DNA from 3 places in the Arthrobacter sp. ISL-69 genome. Region 2 is predicted to be linked to each of the others. Evidence: riboswitches for the same ligand, from Rfam matches in the RefSeq annotation. Region 2 holds a riboswitch; each other region holds the start of a gene.
What was found. Region 2 has a riboswitch for S-adenosylmethionine ahead of J7I79_RS02700 (DUF1737 domain-containing protein). Riboswitches for the same ligand answer to the same signal wherever they lie in the genome.
Positions count from the first base shown of each region.

Region 1 (6,516 bases), on a different contig from region 2:
GGCCGTCTCGCAGGGAACCACCTACCTGGAAACCAAGACCGGCTACGGCCTGGACCTGGAGAACGAGGCACGGAGTGCGCGCATTGCCTCCACGGTGGCTGACGAAGTGACCTACCTCGGCGCCCATCTGGTCCCTGCCGGCGCCGATGCCGACGAATACACTGACCTGGTGTGCGGACCCATGCTGGCGGCCGCCCGGCCCTATGTCAGCTGGGCGGACGTGTTCTGCGAGCAGGGGGCTTTCAACGAAGCGCAATCCCGCCGCGTCCTGCAGGCCTGCAAGGACGCCGGCCTGGGCCTGCGCGTCCATGGCAACCAGCTCGGCGAAGGCGCCGGCGTGCAGCTGGCCGTGGAGTTCGGTGCGGCCAGCGTGGACCACGTGAACTACTTATCCGCCGCGGACATCGAAGCGCTGGCCGCCAGCTGGGCCGGGTGGCAGGGAACAGGCGTTCGGGGAACCGTGGCCACGTGCCTGCCGGCCTGCGACCTCTCCACCCGCCAGCCGCTTGCCCCCGGCCGCGACCTCCTCGACGCCGGGGTGCCGATAGCCCTGGCCTCCAACTGCAACCCCGGCACTTCCTACACCAGCTCGATGGCATTCTGCGTCACCACCGCCGTGCTGCAGATGCGCCTCAGCGTCCACGAAGCCGTCCGGGCGGCCACCTACGGCGGCGCGCTTGCGCTGCGGCGCGAAGTGGGGAACGACGCCGACGGCGAACGGGCGGTGGGTTCGGTCGCCGTCGGCCACCGCGCGGACCTGCACCTGCTCAACGCCCCCTCTGCCACGCACCTGGCCTACCGGCCGGGCATCCCGCTGACCCACGCCGTCTGGCGGGCGGGCGTCCGCGCCCGCTGACAGCAGGGTCCGCGCTGGCGTCGGCGCGGCTAGAAGACCATGGGCGGGGCGTCCAGGACCGTCTCGTCCACGCGGCGGTCCACCCACTGGCTGAACGGCTTGTCCAGCTCATACTTGCCGACGTCCGTGCGCACCAGGGTCCGCACCTCGGCATTGTCCGGGTTGTTGAGGGACTCGAAATACTCCACGGACCAGTGGAACCAGCGCATGCAGAACAGGCGCATGGTGAGCCCGTGCGTCACGAACAGCGCGTTGGGGGCGTAGTTCGGTTTGGACCAGTGCCGGTGGAGTGTCTCCATAAAGGAGGAGATCCGGTCGTAGACGTCCGAGCCCGATTCACCCTCGCGGAACCGGTAGAAGAAGTGGCCGTAGGCGTTCCGGAGTTCCTTCTGGTCCTCGATCTCTCCGGCGATCTGGAAGTTCGCCCAGTCCTGTTCGCGGAGCCGGGGTTCCTCGATGACCCGCTCCACGAGGGATCCCAGGTTGAGCGCTTCGAGGCTCTGGTAGGCCCGGAGATAGGGCGAGACGTAAACACACACCCGCCGCCCGTCCAGTTCCCGCCGGACCTGCTCACCGGCGGCCTTTGCCTGTTCCAGACCGAGCTCCGTCAGCGGTATCCGGTAATCGGGCACCCGGTTATAAATGGAGGTGTCGGCATTGGCGGCGGACTGGCCATGCCGGATCATGATGATTTTTCCGGGCGCACTCATAAACTCCAAGCATAGGCCCGGCAGGGGAGCGGCCGCGGAGGGTCGGCACGCCGCGGACAGGAAAGAACCAGAAAGTGGAGGCAAGATAGGAACATGCTGGTTCCCTCCCGCCGTCGTCTGCGGATTGAAGTCTGGATTGTCCTGGGTCTGTCGCTGGGGCAGTCCGCCGTGTATTCGGTGGTGCAACTGCTGGACAAGCTGACGCGCGCACCCCTGGCGGAGGGCACCTCCACCCTTAACCGCTCGCAGAGCACCCGCGAATACTTCGACCTCACGTACCAGCTGTTGGACATTGTGTTCGCGCTGGTGCCGGTGCTGCTGGTGATCTACTTCCTCACCGAGCACCGGCCGGCAGGGGAGTCCGGTGCTTCGGCCTTCCGCAGACTGGGTTTCAACTTCGCCCGTCCCGGCAAGGACCTGCTGCAGGGGCTGGGCCTCGCCGCGCTGATCGGCATTCCGTCCCTGGGGCTCTACGCCGCCGGCCGGGCGCTGGGCATCACCACCGCCATCATTCCCAGCGCACTGGACGCCTACTGGTGGACCATCCCCGTGCTGATCCTGTCCGCCGTACGGCACGGCATCGTCGAGGAAGTCATCGTGGTGGGGTACCTGCTGGACCGGCTCGGCAAATTCGGCTGGAGCATGCCATTGGCCATCTTCGCCAGCTCCATGCTCCGGGGCAGCTATCACCTCTACCAGGGCTTCGGCCCCTTCATCGGCAACGCCGTGATGGGCGTCGTGTTTGCCTGGATCTACACCAAGACCCGCCGCGTTATGCCGCTGGTGATCGCCCACGCACTGCTGGACATCGTGGCCTTCGTCGGCTTCAGCCTCTTCGGCAAGGCCATCGGGCTGGGCTAGCCGTCCGTTAAAAGGATTCGGCCGCTATCGGTGGGTGACGTCCTTGGCACCCGCTGATAGCGGCCGAAGTTCAGGGGCAGCACGCTGCCCGTGGCCCGTAACGGACCACACGGTGGATCAGGATCAGATGATTACTGCCCCGGAGGCGGTTTCGAAAGTGACGGAGAGGATTCCCGGCGTCCCGTGCGGGGCGACCCAGTTCACTGCGACATCCTCCAGCGGCCTTTCCACCGGTTCGCCCAGCCACTCCGTGACCCGCTCCGCAGAGCCGGCAATGGTGAGGCTGGACATCTTGACGTTGCTTGGGTAGGCGTTGGACGGGTGAAGGTCCGGATCACCTTCCCACTTGAGCATGTACGGCACCTGCGGGTCCGCAATGAGGCCCAGGATGCCGATCTGCTTCCAGACGAGTTCGCGGCCGTCGGGGAACTTGCGGTTGCCGTTGACGGCTGAACGGCCCAGGCGTTCTTCGAACGGTGCCAGGTCGTCCACTTCGACGCACCAGCCCATCCAACCGCCGCCTGCTGCCGAGCGGGCCCGGACAGCCTGTCCGAAGGGAGCCTTGTCGGATGCCGGGTGGTCCAGGACCTCCACGACCTCCAGGTATTTGTGCCCGGCAAGCGGGATTATCATGTTGCGGGTGCCGAAACGGGGGTGCACCCCGCCCTTTACGGCTTCGACGCCGAGGGCGGACGAAATACGTTCGGTGGTGGCTGCCAAGCCATCCTGTTCACAGGCGTAAGAGACGTGATCCATGCGCATGCCCTCATCTTGGCACTTTGTGATGGAGCTCTCAGCTAAGGTTCCCCTAACCTTGATGGGATGTCCTCCCGGGCCGGCCTGAAGCGCACGAAATCGCACGGCTGACGTCCTTCGTCACAAAGCTGTTCGCGCATATTCACGTTCCTAGACTGGGCCCAGGTCATGAGCGCCAGCATTGAGCCCCGGCTTGCTGGCCGGCAACCCTCGTTCCGCGGTGGGGTGCCCCGGGTGAGGACCTGGCCCTCCGGCATCCGCCGGGCGGCAAGCGTGCCACCGGTGCCAGGGCGCTGCCGATCTACCAGACGACGTCGTTGGTGTTTCCGAGCGCCGAAAGTGCAGCCAACCGCTTTGCGCTGGCCGAGCTTGCGCCCATCTACACGCGGATCGGCAACCCCACCCAGGACGCCGTCGAACAGCGCGTGGCCAGCCTCGAAGGTGGCCCTGCAGCCCTCCTGCTCAGCTCGGGTCAGGCTGCCGAAACGTTCGCCATCCTCAACGTCGCCGAAGCCGGCGACCACGTGGTGGCCAGCCCCAGCCTCTACGGCGGCACGTACAACCTGCTGGCCCACACCCTGAAGAAGTTCGGCATCTCCGTGACGTTCGTGGAGGATCCGGACAACCTGCAGCAGTGGAAGGACGCAGTCCGGCCCAACACCAAGCTGTTCTTCGCCGAGGTGGTGTCCAACCCCCGCCAGGACGTCCTGGACATTGAGGGGGTCTCGCCCGCCGCCCATGAAGCCGGCGTGCCGCTGATCGTGGACAACACGCTGTCCACGCCGTACCCCATCCGGCCGCTGGAGTGGGGCGCGGACATCGTGGTCCACTCGGCAACGAAGTACCTTGGCGGCCACGGCAGTGCGATTGCCGGAGTGATCGTGGACTCGGGCAACTCACGTTGCCAACGCAGTGAGCGTCGCCGAATGGCTCGAAGCCCGGTCCGACGTCGAATCCGTCGCCTATGCGGGGCTGCCGTCCAGCCCCTGGTACGAGCGCGACCGCAAGTACGGGCCCATGGGCACCGGCGCCATCGTCTCGTTCAACATCGCCGGCGGGGCCGAGGCAGGCAGGCGGTTCGTGGACGCCTTGGAACTTCACTCCCATGTGCCGAACATCGGTGACGTGCGCTCCCTGGTCATCCACCCGGCGTCGACCACGAAAAGCCAACTGACAGCCGAACAGCAGGCCGTGGCGGGCGTGACGCCGGGTCTGGTCCGGCTCTCCGTGGGGCTGGAACACATCGATGACATCATCGCTGACCTCGACGCCGGTTTCCGCGCCGCCAAAGGCGCCTAAGGGAACGGCGGCGGCTGCGCGGGAGGGCCCGCCGCCGCAGTGCTGACCCCGTATGACTCCCGGCGCCTCGACGCCGGGAGTCATATTGGTGTCACAATCTTCGCCATTGCCGGGACGCATTTCGTAGACTCACTACAGGTCATGAGTGCCAGCGACAGCCCCGGCTTGCTGGCCGGCAACCCTCCTTCCGCGGCGGGGTGCCCCGGGTGAAGACCTGGCCTGCCGGCCAGTTGGCGGCGGGCAAGCGCGAAGAAGAGGTCCTCAGATGACGATTGCCGTCACCCGCAGCGGTGTACCCGAAACAAACGTTCACGAAGTGAAAACCAACACAGTTCCTGATGGCACCGTCAAGTTCCTGAGCATCGGCGGCCTTGACCTCGAAGCGGGAGGGCACCTGCCCGACGTTACCCTCGCCTACGAAACGTGGGGCACGCTGAACCCGGACCGCTCCAACGCCGTGCTGGTGCAGCACGCGCTGACCGGCAGCACCCACGTGACGAGGGGAGCCAGTGACGAGGAAGGCTGGTGGGAGCAGCTTGCCGGTCCGGGCGCGCCGGTTGATACCGACAAGTACTTCGTGATCTCCATCAACATCGTGGGCGGCTGCTACGGCTCCACCGGCCCCTCCACTCCTGCTCCGGACGGGAAGCCGTGGGGCTCACGCTTTCCCTTGGTCACCCTGCGGGACACGACGGCGGCCGAGGCGCGGCTGGCAGACGCCCTGGGCATCGGGAGCTGGTACGCGGTACTGGGCGGATCGATGGGCGGAGCCCGCGCCCTGGAATGGGCCGTCAGTTACCCGGACCGGGTCCGGCGCTGCGGCGTGATTTCCATTGGCGCCAGCAGCACCGCCGAGCAGATCGCCTTTGCCCAGGCACAGACCCTCGCCATCCGCCAGGACGTCAACTTCAACGGCGGCGACTACTACGGCGGCGCCGAGCCGGAAGCCGGCCTGGCCCTTGCCCGCAGGATTGCGCATATCACGTACCGCTCCGCGAACGAGTTCGAGACCCGCTTCGGCCGCAGTGCCCAGGGCGGCGAAGCGCCGCTCCAGGCAGTCTCGCTGGGGGATCGCGGCCGCTACCAGGTGGAGAGCTACCTGGACCACCAGGGCACCAAGCTGGTCCGGCGGTTCGATGCCAACAGCTACATCGCCATCACGGAAGCGCTCATGAGCCACGACGTGGTCCGGGGCCGCGGCTCGCTGACGGAGGCGCTGGCACAGTCCACGGCGGAGTTCTTCATTGCAGCCGTGGACACTGACCGGCTGTATTTCCCCGCGCAGTCCCACGAACTGGCAGCTGCGCTCCCGGGTGAAGTGCCGGTGCACGTGATCGAGGCGCCCATCGGCCACGACGGATTCCTGACCGAGATCGGCCAGCTCAACACCCAGCTTCGGCAGAACTTCTTCGCGTAGCCCGCCGGCTCAATGTGCATTTATGCAGAGCTGTCCTGCAGAAAAGGGCGTTGAGCCTGCGGCAATGTGAGCCCATACTCTAGGGGACCGACGCGTTGGTGGTGCACATCACACGCGTCCCTACGGAATGGTCCACATGGTGTCGACGGAGACGCCGAAGGAGTTCACAATGAGCACACAAAACTCTGCCGCAAGGCGCACGGATGAGACTGACGTCAAGGCCTCCGGGCTGAAGAAGGTGGTAACGGCCTCGATGGCCGGCACCGTTGTCGAATGGTATGAGTTCTTCCTCTACGCGTCCGCGGCCACCCTGGTCTTCGGCAAGATGTTCTTCCCCAATTCCGGCACGGAACTGGACGGGATCATTGCCGCCTTCGTCACGTACGCGGTGGGCTTCGTGGCCCGCCCCATCGGCGGCATCGTCTTCGGCCACTTCGGCGACAAGTTCGGCCGCAAGCAGCTGCTCCAGCTGAGCATCATCCTGGTGGGCGTCTCCACCTTCGCCATGGGCTGCCTGCCCACCTTCGCGCAGATCGGCTACTGGGCTCCGGCCCTGCTGGTGTTCCTGCGCTTCGCGCAGGGCTTCGCCGTCGGCGGTGAATGGGGCGGCGCCGTCC
Region 1 covers NZ_JAGGPO010000017.1:190,063-196,578, reverse strand. Annotated here, with positions in the region: gene hutI (imidazolonepropionase) at 1-856, shown strand, start outside; gene J7I79_RS12075 (histidine phosphatase family protein) at 886-1,566, opposite strand; gene J7I79_RS12070 (CPBP family intramembrane glutamic endopeptidase) at 1,660-2,427, shown strand; gene J7I79_RS12065 (VOC family protein) at 2,551-3,189, opposite strand; SAM riboswitch class IV at 3,348-3,463, shown strand; partial or broken gene J7I79_RS12060 (O-acetylhomoserine aminocarboxypropyltransferase/cysteine synthase family protein) at 3,504-4,482, shown strand; SAM riboswitch class IV at 4,620-4,735, shown strand; gene J7I79_RS12055 (homoserine O-acetyltransferase) at 4,748-5,899, shown strand; gene J7I79_RS12050 (MFS transporter) at 6,069-6,516, shown strand, end outside.
Region 1: it holds a riboswitch for S-adenosylmethionine, as region 2 does, so the genes downstream of both, J7I79_RS12060 (O-acetylhomoserine aminocarboxypropyltransferase/cysteine synthase family protein) here and J7I79_RS02700 (DUF1737 domain-containing protein) in region 2, are expected to answer to the same signal.

Region 2 (6,516 bases):
AACTGCTCGATTTCGGCACGTTCCGCCCGGCTCCGGCCGAGGAAGTGGTGGAGGCGCTGGTGGACTTCGTGGCGCCGGTCCTGGCGGAACAGGACGAACTGGAATTGGCCCGGAAAGGCGTGCGCAGGATCCTGGACCGCGGGACCGGTTCGGAACAGCAGCTCCGTGCCATGCAGGACGGCCTCGCAGGAGCCGCTGATGCCGCTGCCGCGCTGGCCGCCGTCGTGGCGCACTCGGTGGAAGTGACCATGCGCAGGGCCGAAGACATCAACGCGCGCGGGCCGGCGCCGGTTCTGTTGCGCGTTCGGCAGTCCTGATCAGTTCCTACGACCCCGGAGCGCGCAATGGAAACCGAAATCGCCCAAGTCACCGGCCATGATGTCACCACCATCACCTGTGTATGCGGTAACACTGTGGGCGATGAAGGACTGATCCAGGCCAACTCCGAAGGCATGCCGGTCCACCTTGGCGGGGACACGCCAGTGCCTGCCGGACTGGCCGCGTGGCCGGAAGACGAGGACCTCTACACCCTGTGCCCCGCCTGCGGCCGCGTCTATCACGACACCGTTATCGAGGAGACCGGAACCGCGCCAGTGGCCTTCACGGTGGATGTCGCCGCCGCGCCCGTTGCCGATGCCATCCGCATCCACTGGGAGCTCGACACCTAGGCACTGCTGTTTCCGGGATCCATCGACAAGCATATTGGCTGGGAATAGCCTTAGTCCGTCCGGGAATTACCCGACGATGATGACGGAGAGGTGCCCGAAATGGGAACCCAGGAGAATGTTGAACTGGTCCGGCGCGGATACGAGGCATTCAGCGCAGGTGACACGGCAACCCTTGGTGAAATATTCGCGGAGGACGCAGTCTGGCACGTCGCCGGAGACGGCGTGCTATCCGGAAAGAAGGAGGGTCGCGACGCCATCTTGGCCTATTTCGGTGAACTCGGCGCCCGTTCAGGAGGCAACCTGAAGGTGACCGTTGAGGAGATCATCGGAGGGGAAACAAGCACTGTTGCGGTGCAGCACAACCAGGCAGAGAGCGGCGGCCGGTCCCTGGACCAGGACGGCGTAATCGCATTCAGGGTGGCTGACGGCAAGATCACCGAGGGACGGGAGTTCTTCCAGGATACCGCCAAGGGCGACGCCTTCTGGGCATAGCCCCACATGACGGGCAGTGAGGGCGCCCATCGCGCCTTCCACTGCCCAGAACAGTGATGTTGTTGCCCAGCCCAGTGTTATCGCACGGCCGGTGTCACTGCCCGGCCCGGTAGTTTTGCACTTTTCGGAGCCGCCGCCTGCCATCATCAGGACCGGCCCTGCCGCTGTCTCTGAGCCGTCAAACATTCCCGGGTGCAGCTGGGAAGTCGTGGTCTTCCGCCCGTCGGGAAAGGCGACGCCGAAATGGAGGGCGCCGCCGCGGCCGCCCTCCGCATCCGCATCCGATGCACCCGAGCTAGGCCAACTGATCGACACCATCCTCGTCCACGGCTGACAAACGCAGGAATGTACCGCGGCACGGAGCGCTCGTAGCACCCGAACCTGTCGCTGAATTTGTCCGCCAGCAGCGACTCCTCACGGAGTACCTGCCGGTGGACCGCGGCGGCCGAATACGGGAGGGCGGCTATAGTCCACGCGTCATCCCGCACCAGGCCCATCCCTAGGTGAAGGAGGGACCATCCGACGTACATCGGGTTGCGGCAGAGCGCATAGGGCCCTGAAGCGACCAGCACGCTGGGGTCCGCCAGGCGCATCCCGCGGGCGGCTGCCCAAGACCAGCCGATTACGAAGCACCCCGCTGCCATGGCACCGAGGCCAATGACCTTTTGCCCGGCGAGGCGCTGCCCGCCGGCGTGTGGCCGCCGCGTGCCCGGCCGCCCGGTGCCCGGCGCAACGCGGTTCGTCCCGCCGTCCAGGCGCAAGGGCAGGACGCGCTGCAGCAGCAGGCCGGCGGCTATGCCTAGCAGGTTCTGCTCCGGTAGCGGAATATTCGAGGCCAGCGTCCGCCAGGACACGGCTAGATCCGCTTCAGTGCCTGTTCCAGGTCCCGGATCAGGTCGTCAACATCCTCGAGTCCTACCGAGAGACGGACCACACCGTCGCTCAGCCCGATGGCCGCACGGCCTTCCGGACCCATGGCACGGTGGGTGGTGGTGGCGGGGTGGGTGATGAGCGACTTCGCATCGCCGAGGTTGTTGGAGATGTCGATGATCCGCAGCGAGTCCAGCAGCGCGAAGGCGGCCTCTTTCGCCGTACGGCCCGCGGACGGCGACAGCTCCAGCGTGAGCACGGTCCCGCCGGCTTTCATCTGCTTTGCTGCCAGTTCGTACTGCGGGTGTGACTTCAGCAGCGGGTACTTGACCCAGCTGACGGCGGGCTGCTCTTCGAGCCATTCGGCCAGGCGGAGGGCCGAGGCCGAGGAGTGGTTGACGCGCAGCGCCATGGTTTCCAGGCCCTTGGCCAGTACCCAGGCGTTGAACGCGGAAAGCGCCGGTCCGGTGTGGCGCATGAGCTGCTTGACCGGGCCGTCGATGAACTCCTTGGTGCCCAGGATGGCGCCGCCCAGGACCCGGCCCTGGCCGTCAATGTGCTTGGTGCCGGAGTACACCACCACGTCGGCGCCGAGGTCGCCGCAGCGCTGGAGCAGGGGAGTGGCGAAGACATTGTCGACCACTACCGTTGCCCCTGCCGCATGCGCCAGTTCGCTGACCGCGGCGATGTCCACGATCTCCTGCATGGGGTTGGACGGCGACTCGAAGAACACGGCGGTCGTCGGCTCTGCCAAGGCGGCGCGCCACTGGTCCAGGTCCGGTCCGTCGACGAACACCGTTTCCACGCCCCACCGCGGCAGGATCTCGTTCAGGATGACGAAACACGAGCCGAACAGCGAGCGTGCAGCCACAACCCGGTCGCCGGCGGCGAGCAAGGCGCCCAGTGCCGTGAACACGGCGGACATGCCGGACGCCGTCGCGAAGCACGCCTCGGTGCCCTCGAGCAGCCGGAGGCGCTCCTGGAAGGTGGCCACCGACGGGTTGCCGTAGCGGGAGTAGACGAACCGTTCGTCCTCGCCCGTGAAGGCGCGCTCGGCAGCTGCCGCGGATTCGTACACGAAGCCGGAGTTCAGGAAGATCGGCTCGGTGGTTTCCTGGAAATTGGTGCGGTCAAGGCCGCCGCGGACAGCCTGGGTGTCGGGGCTCCAGCCGGCGGCATCGGGGTTGAAGGTCACTTAGTTCTTTCCGAGGTTGGTGGGCAGGCCGCGGTTCTTCCAGCCGTTGACGGTGCGCTCGCCCCAACGGTCCGGTTCGCCTTCGAAGCCTTCAAGGACGTTGTAGGCGGTGAAGCCAGCCTGCGTGGCGGCGATGGCTGCGGCGACCGACCGGGCGCCGGAACGGCAGAGGAACACCAGTTCGACGCCGGTGTCCTCCGGGGCCTGCTGCTTCAGCTGGTTGATGAATTCCGGGTTGGGGATCCCGCCCGGGAAAGTCCACTGGATAAAAAGGGGATCGTTTTCCGTGGCCTTGGTGTCCGGGATGCCGATGTGCGCCCACTCACCCTCGGTGCGGACATCCACGAGGACGGCGCCCTGTTCCAGTTTGGCCCAGGCGTCCTGGGGGCTCAGGTCTCCGGCGTAGCTCACGCGTGCCCCTCGAAAGCGTCGCCGGGGAACTCGACGTCGAAGTCCAGTTCGTCCACCGCAGTTGCCACGGCTGCGTCGGCAGTGGCGATGGCCGCGGGCAGGATCACGGCCTGCGCCACGATCACGCTGGCGCCGTTGAACGTTGCAGCCGGGCTCCCGTGCAGGACGTAGCCTTCGGCCAGCGCCGCGGAGATGCGCTCGCAGAACGAGCGGTCATCCGGGCCGGTGATCAGCCGGTACGCCAGTTTTTCCTGGGGCTGGTCCTGGGCAGCGGCAGCCGGGGCGGCGGCCGGAACCAGTTGGGCGGGGGCGTCAGACACGACGGGTCTCCTTCTCTCACGCTTGCAGCTCGAATATCGATATGCCGAGTATTCACCTGAGGCACCCCGCCGCGAAAGGGAGGGTTGCCGACCGGCCAGTCAGGGCTTGGCACCGGTTCTCATTACTCCCCAAAAACGTAGCACTTACGACGGCGGCCCGCACCGCCGTCGTCGTCATCTTCCGTAACGGGACCACGCGCGATGCGCCATTACGTCGGAGCTAATTGGGGGTGACTAACGGCCTGTACGTGACCCCGTGTTGCGGTTACAAATGCCAATGCGGGGAGGATAATGACGGGAGACGAACCGCTGTAACGCCGGATGAAATCAGGCAGCCGTGAACAGATCCAACGGGAATACAGTCAGTCCCATGCTGCACTTCGGTTGGTTTGTGGGTCACGGATTTGGCGTCCAAGGCTGGGGCGCCCCCGGTTACGGCATCGGTTACGACTGGAAAAAGCCGGCGCTCTACCAGCACGCCGTGCGGGAATTCGAACGGGCCGGGCTGGACCTGTTCATCATCGAGGATTCACTCACCGTGCCGGACACCTACGGCGGGAGCGCCAAGGTGTCGCTGGCCCAGGCGTCCTTCGCACCCAAGCACGATCCGCTGGCCCTGGTTCCGTACCTGCTCTCCGCCACGGAACACCTCGGCATTGTTCCCACGGTGAGCGCGTCTTTCTACCCGCCGTTCACAGCTGCGCGGCTGCTGGCGACGCTGCAGCACTTCTCCAACGGGCAGCTGGGCTGGAACGTGGTGACCTCCGGCAGCGATCTTGCCGCGCAGAACTACGGCCTGGACCAGCAGATCGAGCATGACCTCCGCTACGAGAAGGCGGAGGAATTCGTGGACGTGGTGCGCAGGCTCTGGCGCAGCTGGGAGCCGGACGCCATCCTGGAGGACGCGGAAGCGGGCGTGTTCGCGGACCACACGAAGGTCCACCCGATCAACCACGACGGCGAGTTCTTCAAGGTCCGGGGGCCGCTGAACACCGCGCCGCTGCCCGAGGAACCGGTGCTGGTCCAGGCCGGCGCGTCCCCGCGGGGCAAGGCGTTCGCGGGCGGCAACGCCGACGTCGCCATTGCCCTGGCGAGGGGTGTGGACGGCATGAAGGCGTACCGCGATTCGATCCGCGCCGAGGCAGCCGCGGCCGGGCGGAACGCCGACGATGTCAAGGTGCTGTACGTCCTCAAACCCACCGTGGTGGGTTCCCGCGCCGAAGCTGAGGAGCTCCGGGAGCAGCGCCGGCAGCTCACGCAGCGCGACATCGACAGCCAGCTGAATTCCATCTCCTACCTCTCCGTGATCGACTTCAAGCAGTTCGACCTCGACGCCCCGCTCCCCGAACTCACCACGAACAGCAACCAGGGCACCCTGGACCATTTCGCCAAGGCCGGTCCGCCCGGGTCCACGCTGCGCCAACTCCTGCAGGCCCGCAGCGGCGGCGCCGGGGACAGCATCATCGGCACCGCCGAAGAGATTGCGGACTACCTCGAGGAGACTGGGGCGCAGGTGGGCGGGGACGGTTTCCTGTTCTCCGGCTTCGTGGACCCGGCCACGGTTCACGGGGTGCTGGACCGCCTGGCGCCGGTGCTGCGGCGCCGGGGGCTGCTCCGAACAAGCTATGGTGACGGCGGCTTCCGCCGGAACCTGCGCGACTTCTAGGCCCATGGGCAACGGCAGCGGCAACTTCCTGATCGGCACGGCCCACCTGCGCGCCAGGGACGTCGCGGAGGCAGCGGCCGATCCGGCGGTGAAATTCGTCCTGAGTACTGACGCCCTGGGGCTGATCGGGCTCTCGCGTGAGGTGGTGCAGCAGGCCATCGAGTCCGGCCACCGCGTCTACGGCCTCAACACCTTGCTGGGTTCCGGGCGTGACACCGCTGTAGAGGACACATCGATCCTTGCCTACCAGGTGCAGGTGGTGCGGTACCACAACAGCGGTGTGGGCGACCCCCTGGACCGGGACGAGGTCCGGGCCGTTATGCTGGCACGGCTCGTGGGCTTCAGCCGCGGCGGCTCCGGCGTCCGGCCCGAAACTGCCCGCTTCTATGCCGAAATGCTGAACAGGGGAGTGGTCCCCGCCATCCCGCGCGACGGGTCCGTGGGTTCGGCCGACCTGACCCACCTCGCCGCCGTGGCCGCCGTCGCCATCGGGGAAGGCCAGACGGTGGCGCCGGACGGGAAGCTGGTGCCCGGCGGGCAGGCCCTTGCGGACGCCGGGCTGGCGCCGCTGGAACTGGCACCCGGCGAGGCCCTGGCCCTGGTCAGCTCCAACTCCTATTCGATCGGGGTGGGCGCGCTGGTGCTGCACCGGATCCTGCGGCTCGCCGATCTCGCGGACATCGCGCTTGCGCTGTCGCTTGAGGCAACGGCAAGGCACGACGGCGGCGGCAACCTCAGCCCGTTTTCGCCGGCGGTGCAGGCGGCCAAGGCGGTAGACGGCCAGGCGGTCACGGCAGGCAATGTCCGGCGGCTGCTCGAGGGCGGATGGCTGGAGGACCCGACGCGGGAGGCGTCAGTGCAGGACGCGCTCTCCTTCCGGGCCGCACCCCAGAC
Region 2 covers NZ_JAGGPO010000005.1:359,224-365,739, reverse strand. Annotated here, with positions in the region: gene J7I79_RS02730 (glutamate--cysteine ligase) at 1-317, shown strand, start outside; gene J7I79_RS02725 (hypothetical protein) at 345-668, shown strand; gene J7I79_RS02720 (nuclear transport factor 2 family protein) at 768-1,160, shown strand; gene J7I79_RS24875 (methyltransferase family protein) at 1,307-1,753, opposite strand; gene J7I79_RS02710 (O-succinylhomoserine sulfhydrylase) at 2,017-3,225, opposite strand; gene J7I79_RS02705 (rhodanese-like domain-containing protein) at 3,226-3,636, opposite strand; gene J7I79_RS02700 (DUF1737 domain-containing protein) at 3,633-3,956, opposite strand; SAM riboswitch class IV at 3,970-4,083, opposite strand; gene J7I79_RS02695 (NtaA/DmoA family FMN-dependent monooxygenase) at 4,327-5,622, shown strand; gene J7I79_RS02690 (aromatic amino acid ammonia-lyase) at 5,627-6,516, shown strand, end outside.

Region 3 (6,516 bases), on a different contig from region 2:
TCCAATGGAATATCAAGGATCTGAGCTGCTTCACGTCGCGTAACCATCGTTTAACGATACGGGATGCAGGACCCCTCGAGATTCACATATTCAGACGGCGGAACGCTTGCTTGCGTACGTCGGTTGGGAGGACCGTGCCTGTCAGCCCGCGAGGGCTATGCCTGCCGCCGCCGCGGAGAGCCCTGCGACGAGATTGACAGCCACGTTCAGCGCCGCCGCCGGGTACCGCCCTTCACTGACAAGCCGGATGGTTGCAGTGGTCCAGGAACTGAACGTCGTCAGGCCGCCCGCGAGACCCGTGGCGACCGCGGCATGCCATTCCTCGCCGAGCCCCAGCCGTCCGCTGACGCCCACGGAAAGGCCGATGATGAGTGACCCGGTGACATTGACCAGCAGTGTTGCCCAGGGCCAGTGCCGGCGCGTGCCGGTGCGGTGCGCGAACCAGGTGTCGATGGAAAACCTGAGCAAGCCCCCGGCAACGCCAAAAATACCCACCAGCACAGCTGTCATGAGGCTCCTCCGGTCCAGTCGCTTAAGGCCTTGCCGGCCTTCCAGCCCGCGGCGGCAGCGCCGAGCCCCAGGATCAGCGAGAGTCCGAGATAGATCAGCCACGTCACGTGCTGGCCGGAACGTGCCTGCTGGTCAACGGAGAAGACCACCGCCGAGAAGGTGGTGAAGGACCCCAGCAGTCCCGGTCCGATCCCGGCCCTCAGCCAGAAGGCCGTCGTCGGCCGTGCCATCCAGAGCGTGGTGAGGGCCGCGAGGACGAAGCTGCCGCTGACGTTGATGGCCAGGGTGGTCCAGGGGAGCGTTCCGGCGGCTTCAGGGAAGACCGCGCCCAGGCCGTAGCGGAGCTCCGTCCCAACGAGCGCCCCGACGGCTACCGCCGCCCAGGCGCGCCAACCCGGACCCGCGACACCCTTCATTCAGGCAGCACCATTACAGGCAGTACCGATACAGGTGGCATCCATTCGGGCGGCACGCGTTCAGGCGTCCGCAAGCCGGCATCCGGCATGGCCCGTGTCGCTGTGTACCCACAGCGCTGACGAAACCTCATCGGCGAGGTCGAATTCGCGGTCGGCGCCCGCCGGGCCGATCCGGACCACGAGGGCGCCGCCGAAGGGCTTCCGGCCGAGTACTTCGATGTCTGCATCGAGGTTGATCTTCTCTGCGGACAGGTAGCGCAGGAGATCGGGGTTTTCGTCGCTGATCCTGGTGATCCGGCCCGTGTGGCCCTCGTCGAGCTCGCTCATACGGTGGGCGCGGGGCATGCGGACGGTGCCGTCTGCTGCGGGGATGGGATCACCGTGCGGGTCGCGGAGCGGATTGCCGAGCTTGCCGGCCATCCGCTCTATGAAGGTGTCTGAGACGGCGTGTTCCAGGAGCTCGGCTTCGTCGTGGACCTCGTCCCAGCTGTAGCCGAGTTCCTGGACGAGATAGGTCTCAATGAGCCTGTGACGCCGAACCATGGACAGCGCCAGCCGGATGCCGTCGGCTGTGAGCGTGATGGCGCTGTAGGGCTTGTGGTCAACCAGGCCCTGGTCCTTGAGCTTGCGGACCATTTCCGAGACCGAGGAGTTCGCGACCCCGAGCCGTTGTGCCAGCTGCGAGGAGGTGATGGGTTTGTCCTGCCACTCCGTGAAGGAGTAGATGACCTTGACGTAGTCCTCGATGGAGGAGGAGGGCGCGCTGGTCTTCACGGGTCCTAGCCTACCGCTTTGTCTGCAGGACTCATGCTTTGAACGCCCGCCAGGTCTGGGTCAGGTAGGGGAGCCCGACGACGTCCCCGCGCGAGTGGGCCAGATGCTCGTGGAGGTACCAGTCCAGGTTGTCCCGGACTTTGGCCCTGGTGCCCTCACCGGCGGCAAGGTAATAGCTGCGGGACTTCGCCAATTCCACGATGTCCTCGGTGGTCACCGGATCTTTCCAGCGTGTCAGGTGGCTCTCAAGCCCGGTGAACTCCGGCCCGATCGCGGGACGGAAGTCCGGTTTGTGCACATCGCCGGCATGCATGATCCGGGAGAGCCGGTGAACCCACGGGACCGACGTATCCAACTGGTTCCAGACCAGCCCCAGCACGCCGCCGGGGCGGAGGATGCGGGAAAGTTCCGTGCTCGCAAGGAGGGGGTCGCACCAGTGCCACGCCTGGGCAACGCTTACGACGTCGAACGCACTGTCAGCGAGTCCGGTCGCCTCTGCGGTGCCCTCCGCCGCGGGAACACCCGGCAGGGCGAGCCGCAGCTGGCCGAGCATGTCCGGTGAGGGGTCCACTGCGGAGACCGCGAGACCACGCTGCACCAGCAGGGCGGTGAATTTGCCCGTCCCGGCTCCGATGTCGGCGGCCTTGGCGGCCCCGCCTGTCCCGTTGACGCTTCGGATCAGCCAGTCCGCGGAATCGGCAGGATAGCCCGGACGGACACGGTCATAGCGCTCACCACCGTCCTGGAAGCTCTGTCCGAGTTCATACCGGCGCTGGTGGTGCAGTTTGGGGCCTCCCCGTGCCACGTGCAGTCTCCTTCGGGCAGGCTGGATTACTTACCCCTCGAATTTACCGCAAACGCCGGGCCCTTAGTCTTCGGTGCAGGGTGCTGCTCCCGCGGTGCCGGGGGTGTTGGGTGCCCAGTCCGGGTAGCTGCGGGTGTCGTTGGCCGGCACCCAGCGGCCGGAGTCCACCACGTAGTCCCAGCCGAGACCGGTCCGGCGGAGTTCCTCGATGCCGGCCAGCAGGCGCTGGGCGTCCTCCAGCCTGGACCCGACGCCGAAGCTTGCACGCAGCGAACCGGACGGAAGGCCCAAGCGCTTGAGCAGCGGGTGGGCGCAGAAGCGGCCGTCGCGGAGGCCAACACCGTGTTCCGCGGAAAGGTAGGCGGCCACGAGGCCAGCGTCGTAGCCCTCGACCGAGAAGTTGACCACGCCGATGGTGTCCGTTGCCTGGTCGGTGTCGCTGAAGATCTGGTGGACCGTAACGCCGTCGATCTTCCGCAGGCCTTCAACGAGGAAGGACCTGATGGCGGTCTCGTGGGCGTGCCACAGCTCCTGGTCCAGCGCACCGATGACCTGCGTGGCGCGGGCCAGCGTGGCTGCACCAAGGACGTTGGGCGACCCGCCCTCATGCCGCGCCGGTCCGGTAGCCCAGCTGACGGAGTCCAGCCGGGCCTCACGGACGGCTCCGCCGCCTGCAAGGTGGGGTGTGCCGGCGTCGAGCCAGTCCGGCCGGCCCACGAGGACACCCGAGCCGAACGGCGCGTACAGCTTGTGGCCCGAGAAGGCGAGGTAGTCGACGTCGTCCGCCGCGATGTCGATGCGGCGGTGCGGGGCCAGCTGTGCCGCGTCCACAACGATCCTTGCGCCGTGTTCGTGGGCCAGCGCGGCCAGCTCGCGGATAGGGAGGATTTCACCGGTGACGTTGGAGGCGCCCGTTACGGCCAGCAGGCTGATGTCGCCCTGGCTGAGCTCGGAGCGCAGGTTCTCGAGCGTGGCGCTCAGCGTGGGAGCGGCAACAACGCTGCGGTGCGGCACACCCTGCCAGGGGAGCAGGTTGGCGTGGTGTTCGATGTCGAGATACAGCACCTCACCGGTGTGGCGGCCGTCTGCCACGGGCAGGCAGCCCGCCAGCAGGTTCAGGGAGTCCGTGGTGTTCCTGGTGAAGATGACGGAATCGTCAGTCCTCCCGCCGACGAATGCGCGGACGATGTTCCGGGAGTTTTCGTACACCGAGGTGCTGATCTGCGAGGCGTAGCCGGCGCCGCGGTGAACGCTGGCGTAGTACGGCAGGATTTCGTTCAGGTAGGCCGACACGACGGACAGGGCCGGAGCGGACGCTCCATAGTCCAGGTTCGCGTAGCGGACGTGGCCACCCTGGATCAGCGGAGCCTGGATCTCGGCACCGGTGACGGCCGAGAGCGGCCGCTTGGCAATGGTGAAGCGTTCGTCGAGGAGGCCTGCGGCCGTCGCGGACGTGGTTCCGGGGTTTGCGGGGAAAGTGGCAGTAGTCATGGGGACCTCACTGTAAAGGACCCCTCACTCCGGGGATCCGCGCTTGCCGGGTCCGTTCCGGACCGGCCTGGTCGTCACCCGGGGCACCCCACCGCGAATGGAGGGTTGCCGGCCAGCAAACCGGGGTTTCGCGCTGGCACTCGTGACCTGTTTCGAGATTAGGACATTCGCGGCGCCGCGGGAAAGCCACGCCAATTATTAAGCCGTTTGTTACGCATGCCGGGAGAAGCGGGTTCCAGCCGAATAAACGACGGCGGGCACCCCTTGGGAGGGGTGCCCGCCGTCGTTTATTCTGCAGTCCGTCTAAGCGTCCGCACCGGGTTCCAGCGCGGTGCACCGGTCAGAGGAGGTCGTCGAGGTCCGGGTTCAGCCGCTTGAGGACTTCGGAGTGGAGGATCGAGTTGGTGGCCAGGGCGTTTCCGCCGAAGGGGCCGTCCACTCCCTCCAAGGACGTGAAGCGGCCGCCCGCCTCGGTGACAATCGGCACCAGCGCGGCCATGTCGTAGAGGTTCAGCTCCGGCTCGCACGCGATGTCCACGCAACCCTCGGCCACCATGCAATAGGACCAGAAGTCGCCGTAGGCGCGGGTCCGCCAGACCTCCTCGGTGAGGCCGAGGAACTCGTCCAGGTTGCCGCGTTCCTTCCAGCCGCCCAAGCTCGAGTAGGAGAGTGAAGCGTCCGAAAGCTCGGACACGTTCGAGACCTTCAGTCGCGTGGCCGCAGCAAGCGACCGCCCCATGTAGGCGCCGGCGCCCTTCGCGGCCCACCAGCGCTTGCCCAGTGCCGGCGCGCTGACCAGGCCAACCACGGGTTCGCCCTCATCCACGAGGGCAATCAGGGTGGCCCAAACAGGCACGCCACGGACGAAGTTCTTGGTGCCGTCGATCGGATCGATGATCCAGCGGCGGGAACCATGCCCGGAACTGCCGAACTCTTCGCCGAGGACGGCGTCGCGCGGACGGGAGCGCGAGAGCTGTCCGCGGATGGATTCTTCAGCTGCCTTGTCAGCATCCGTGACCGGGGTAAGGTCCGGTTTGGTTTCAATCTGAAGGTCCAGCGCCTTGAAACGGCTCATGGTCTGGGAGTCAACAGAGTCGGCCAGGACATGGGCGAGGCGCAGGTCATCGTTGTAGCTCGAAGCGGGTTGGGTCATGCTTCCAAACTACCGTCTCTGCGGCCGGCCGGCTGGGAGGCCACGTCCTGCACCGTGCTGCCCGTGAACCCGCACCGTGGCGTGGCCGCGGGCACAGGCGGCGAAACGGCGCTACGAAACAATGCCGAGCTCCTTGGCTTCCTGAGCGTCCATCCGGGGATCGGTGCCGAGCAGGCGGCGCAGTGACGCCAGCCGCGCTGCGCCGGACGGCCCTGCGTGCCCTTCGGACACCCAGGCGTCCACTCCGCAGTTGACGGCGGAGGAGTCATGCTTGCAGCCGCGTTCGCAGGCATCCGTTCCGGGTTCGAGATCGGGAAAGGACCGGAGGATCCGGTCCGGGTCCACGTGCGCGAGGCCGAATGACCGGATGCCCGGTGTGTCGATAATCCAGCTCCCGGCGGGCGCGTCACTGATCCGCAGGGCCAGTGCCGACGACGACGTGTGCCGTCCCCGCCCGGTGACGGCGTTGACGCCTCCGGTAGCGCGCTCTGCGCCGGTCAGGGCGTTGACCATGGTGGACTTGCCCACCCCGGAATGGCCAAGCATGACCGTCACCTTGCCGTCGAGGTGGGCACGCAGCTGCGACACGGCGTCGCCGTCGAGCCGGGCGGACAGCCCGTCATCGGAGCGCGCATCGATTCCCGAGGCGGCCGCATCGGCGGTCCTGCTGATGATCACGGGGAAGTCCAGGTGCCTGTAGTTGGACAGGAGTTCGGTGGGGTCCTTGACGTCCGCCTTGGTGACGAGGAGCAGCGGCTCGATCCCGGCGTCGTAGGCCGCCACCAGGGCGCGGTCAATAAAACCGGTGCGCGGTTCGGGGTTGGCGGCGGCAACGACCACTACGAGCTGGTCGGCGTTCGCGACCACCGCCCGTTCGATCGGGTCGGTGTCATCGGCGCTGCGCCGCAGGAGCGTGTGGCGGTCCTGGATCTTCACGAGCCTGGCTAGGGTGTCCGACTCGCCGGAGACATCGCCGACGAGGGACACGAAGTCACCGGCCACCACCGGCGAACGGCGCAGTTCGCGCGCCCGCGCCGCGATGACAATGCGTTCGTTCCCGGTATCCTCGCCGACCACAGCCGTGTAGCGGCCGCGGTCCACGGTGATGATGCGTCCGGTCACGGCGTCGTCATAGCTGGGCCGGTCCTTGGTCCGGGGACGAGTACCTTTTTTGTTTGGGCGGATCCGGATATCGGACTCGTCCCAGGAACCGGTGCTACGCCCCACTGGCCTGTTCCGTCTGCCGGCCAAGCTGCGTCAGCATGGCTTCCCACAATTGCGGGAAGTCCGGCATGGTCTTGGATGTGGTGCCGATGTCTTCGACTTCGACTCCGTGGACGGCGAGGCCCAGGACTGCCCCCGCCGTC
Region 3 covers NZ_JAGGPO010000015.1:221,864-228,379, reverse strand. Annotated here, with positions in the region: gene J7I79_RS10875 (hypothetical protein) at 1-47, opposite strand, end outside; gene J7I79_RS10870 (CrcB family protein) at 142-510, opposite strand; gene J7I79_RS10865 (CrcB family protein) at 507-926, opposite strand; gene J7I79_RS10860 (metal-dependent transcriptional regulator) at 987-1,700, opposite strand; gene J7I79_RS10855 (class I SAM-dependent methyltransferase) at 1,732-2,505, opposite strand; gene J7I79_RS10850 (aminotransferase class V-fold PLP-dependent enzyme) at 2,569-3,996, opposite strand; SAM riboswitch class IV at 4,031-4,144, opposite strand; gene hisN (histidinol-phosphatase) at 4,337-5,149, opposite strand; gene J7I79_RS10840 (ribosome small subunit-dependent GTPase A) at 5,261-6,376, opposite strand; gene aroA (3-phosphoshikimate 1-carboxyvinyltransferase) at 6,366-6,516, opposite strand, start outside.
Region 3: it holds a riboswitch for S-adenosylmethionine, as region 2 does, so the genes downstream of both, J7I79_RS10850 (aminotransferase class V-fold PLP-dependent enzyme) here and J7I79_RS02700 (DUF1737 domain-containing protein) in region 2, are expected to answer to the same signal.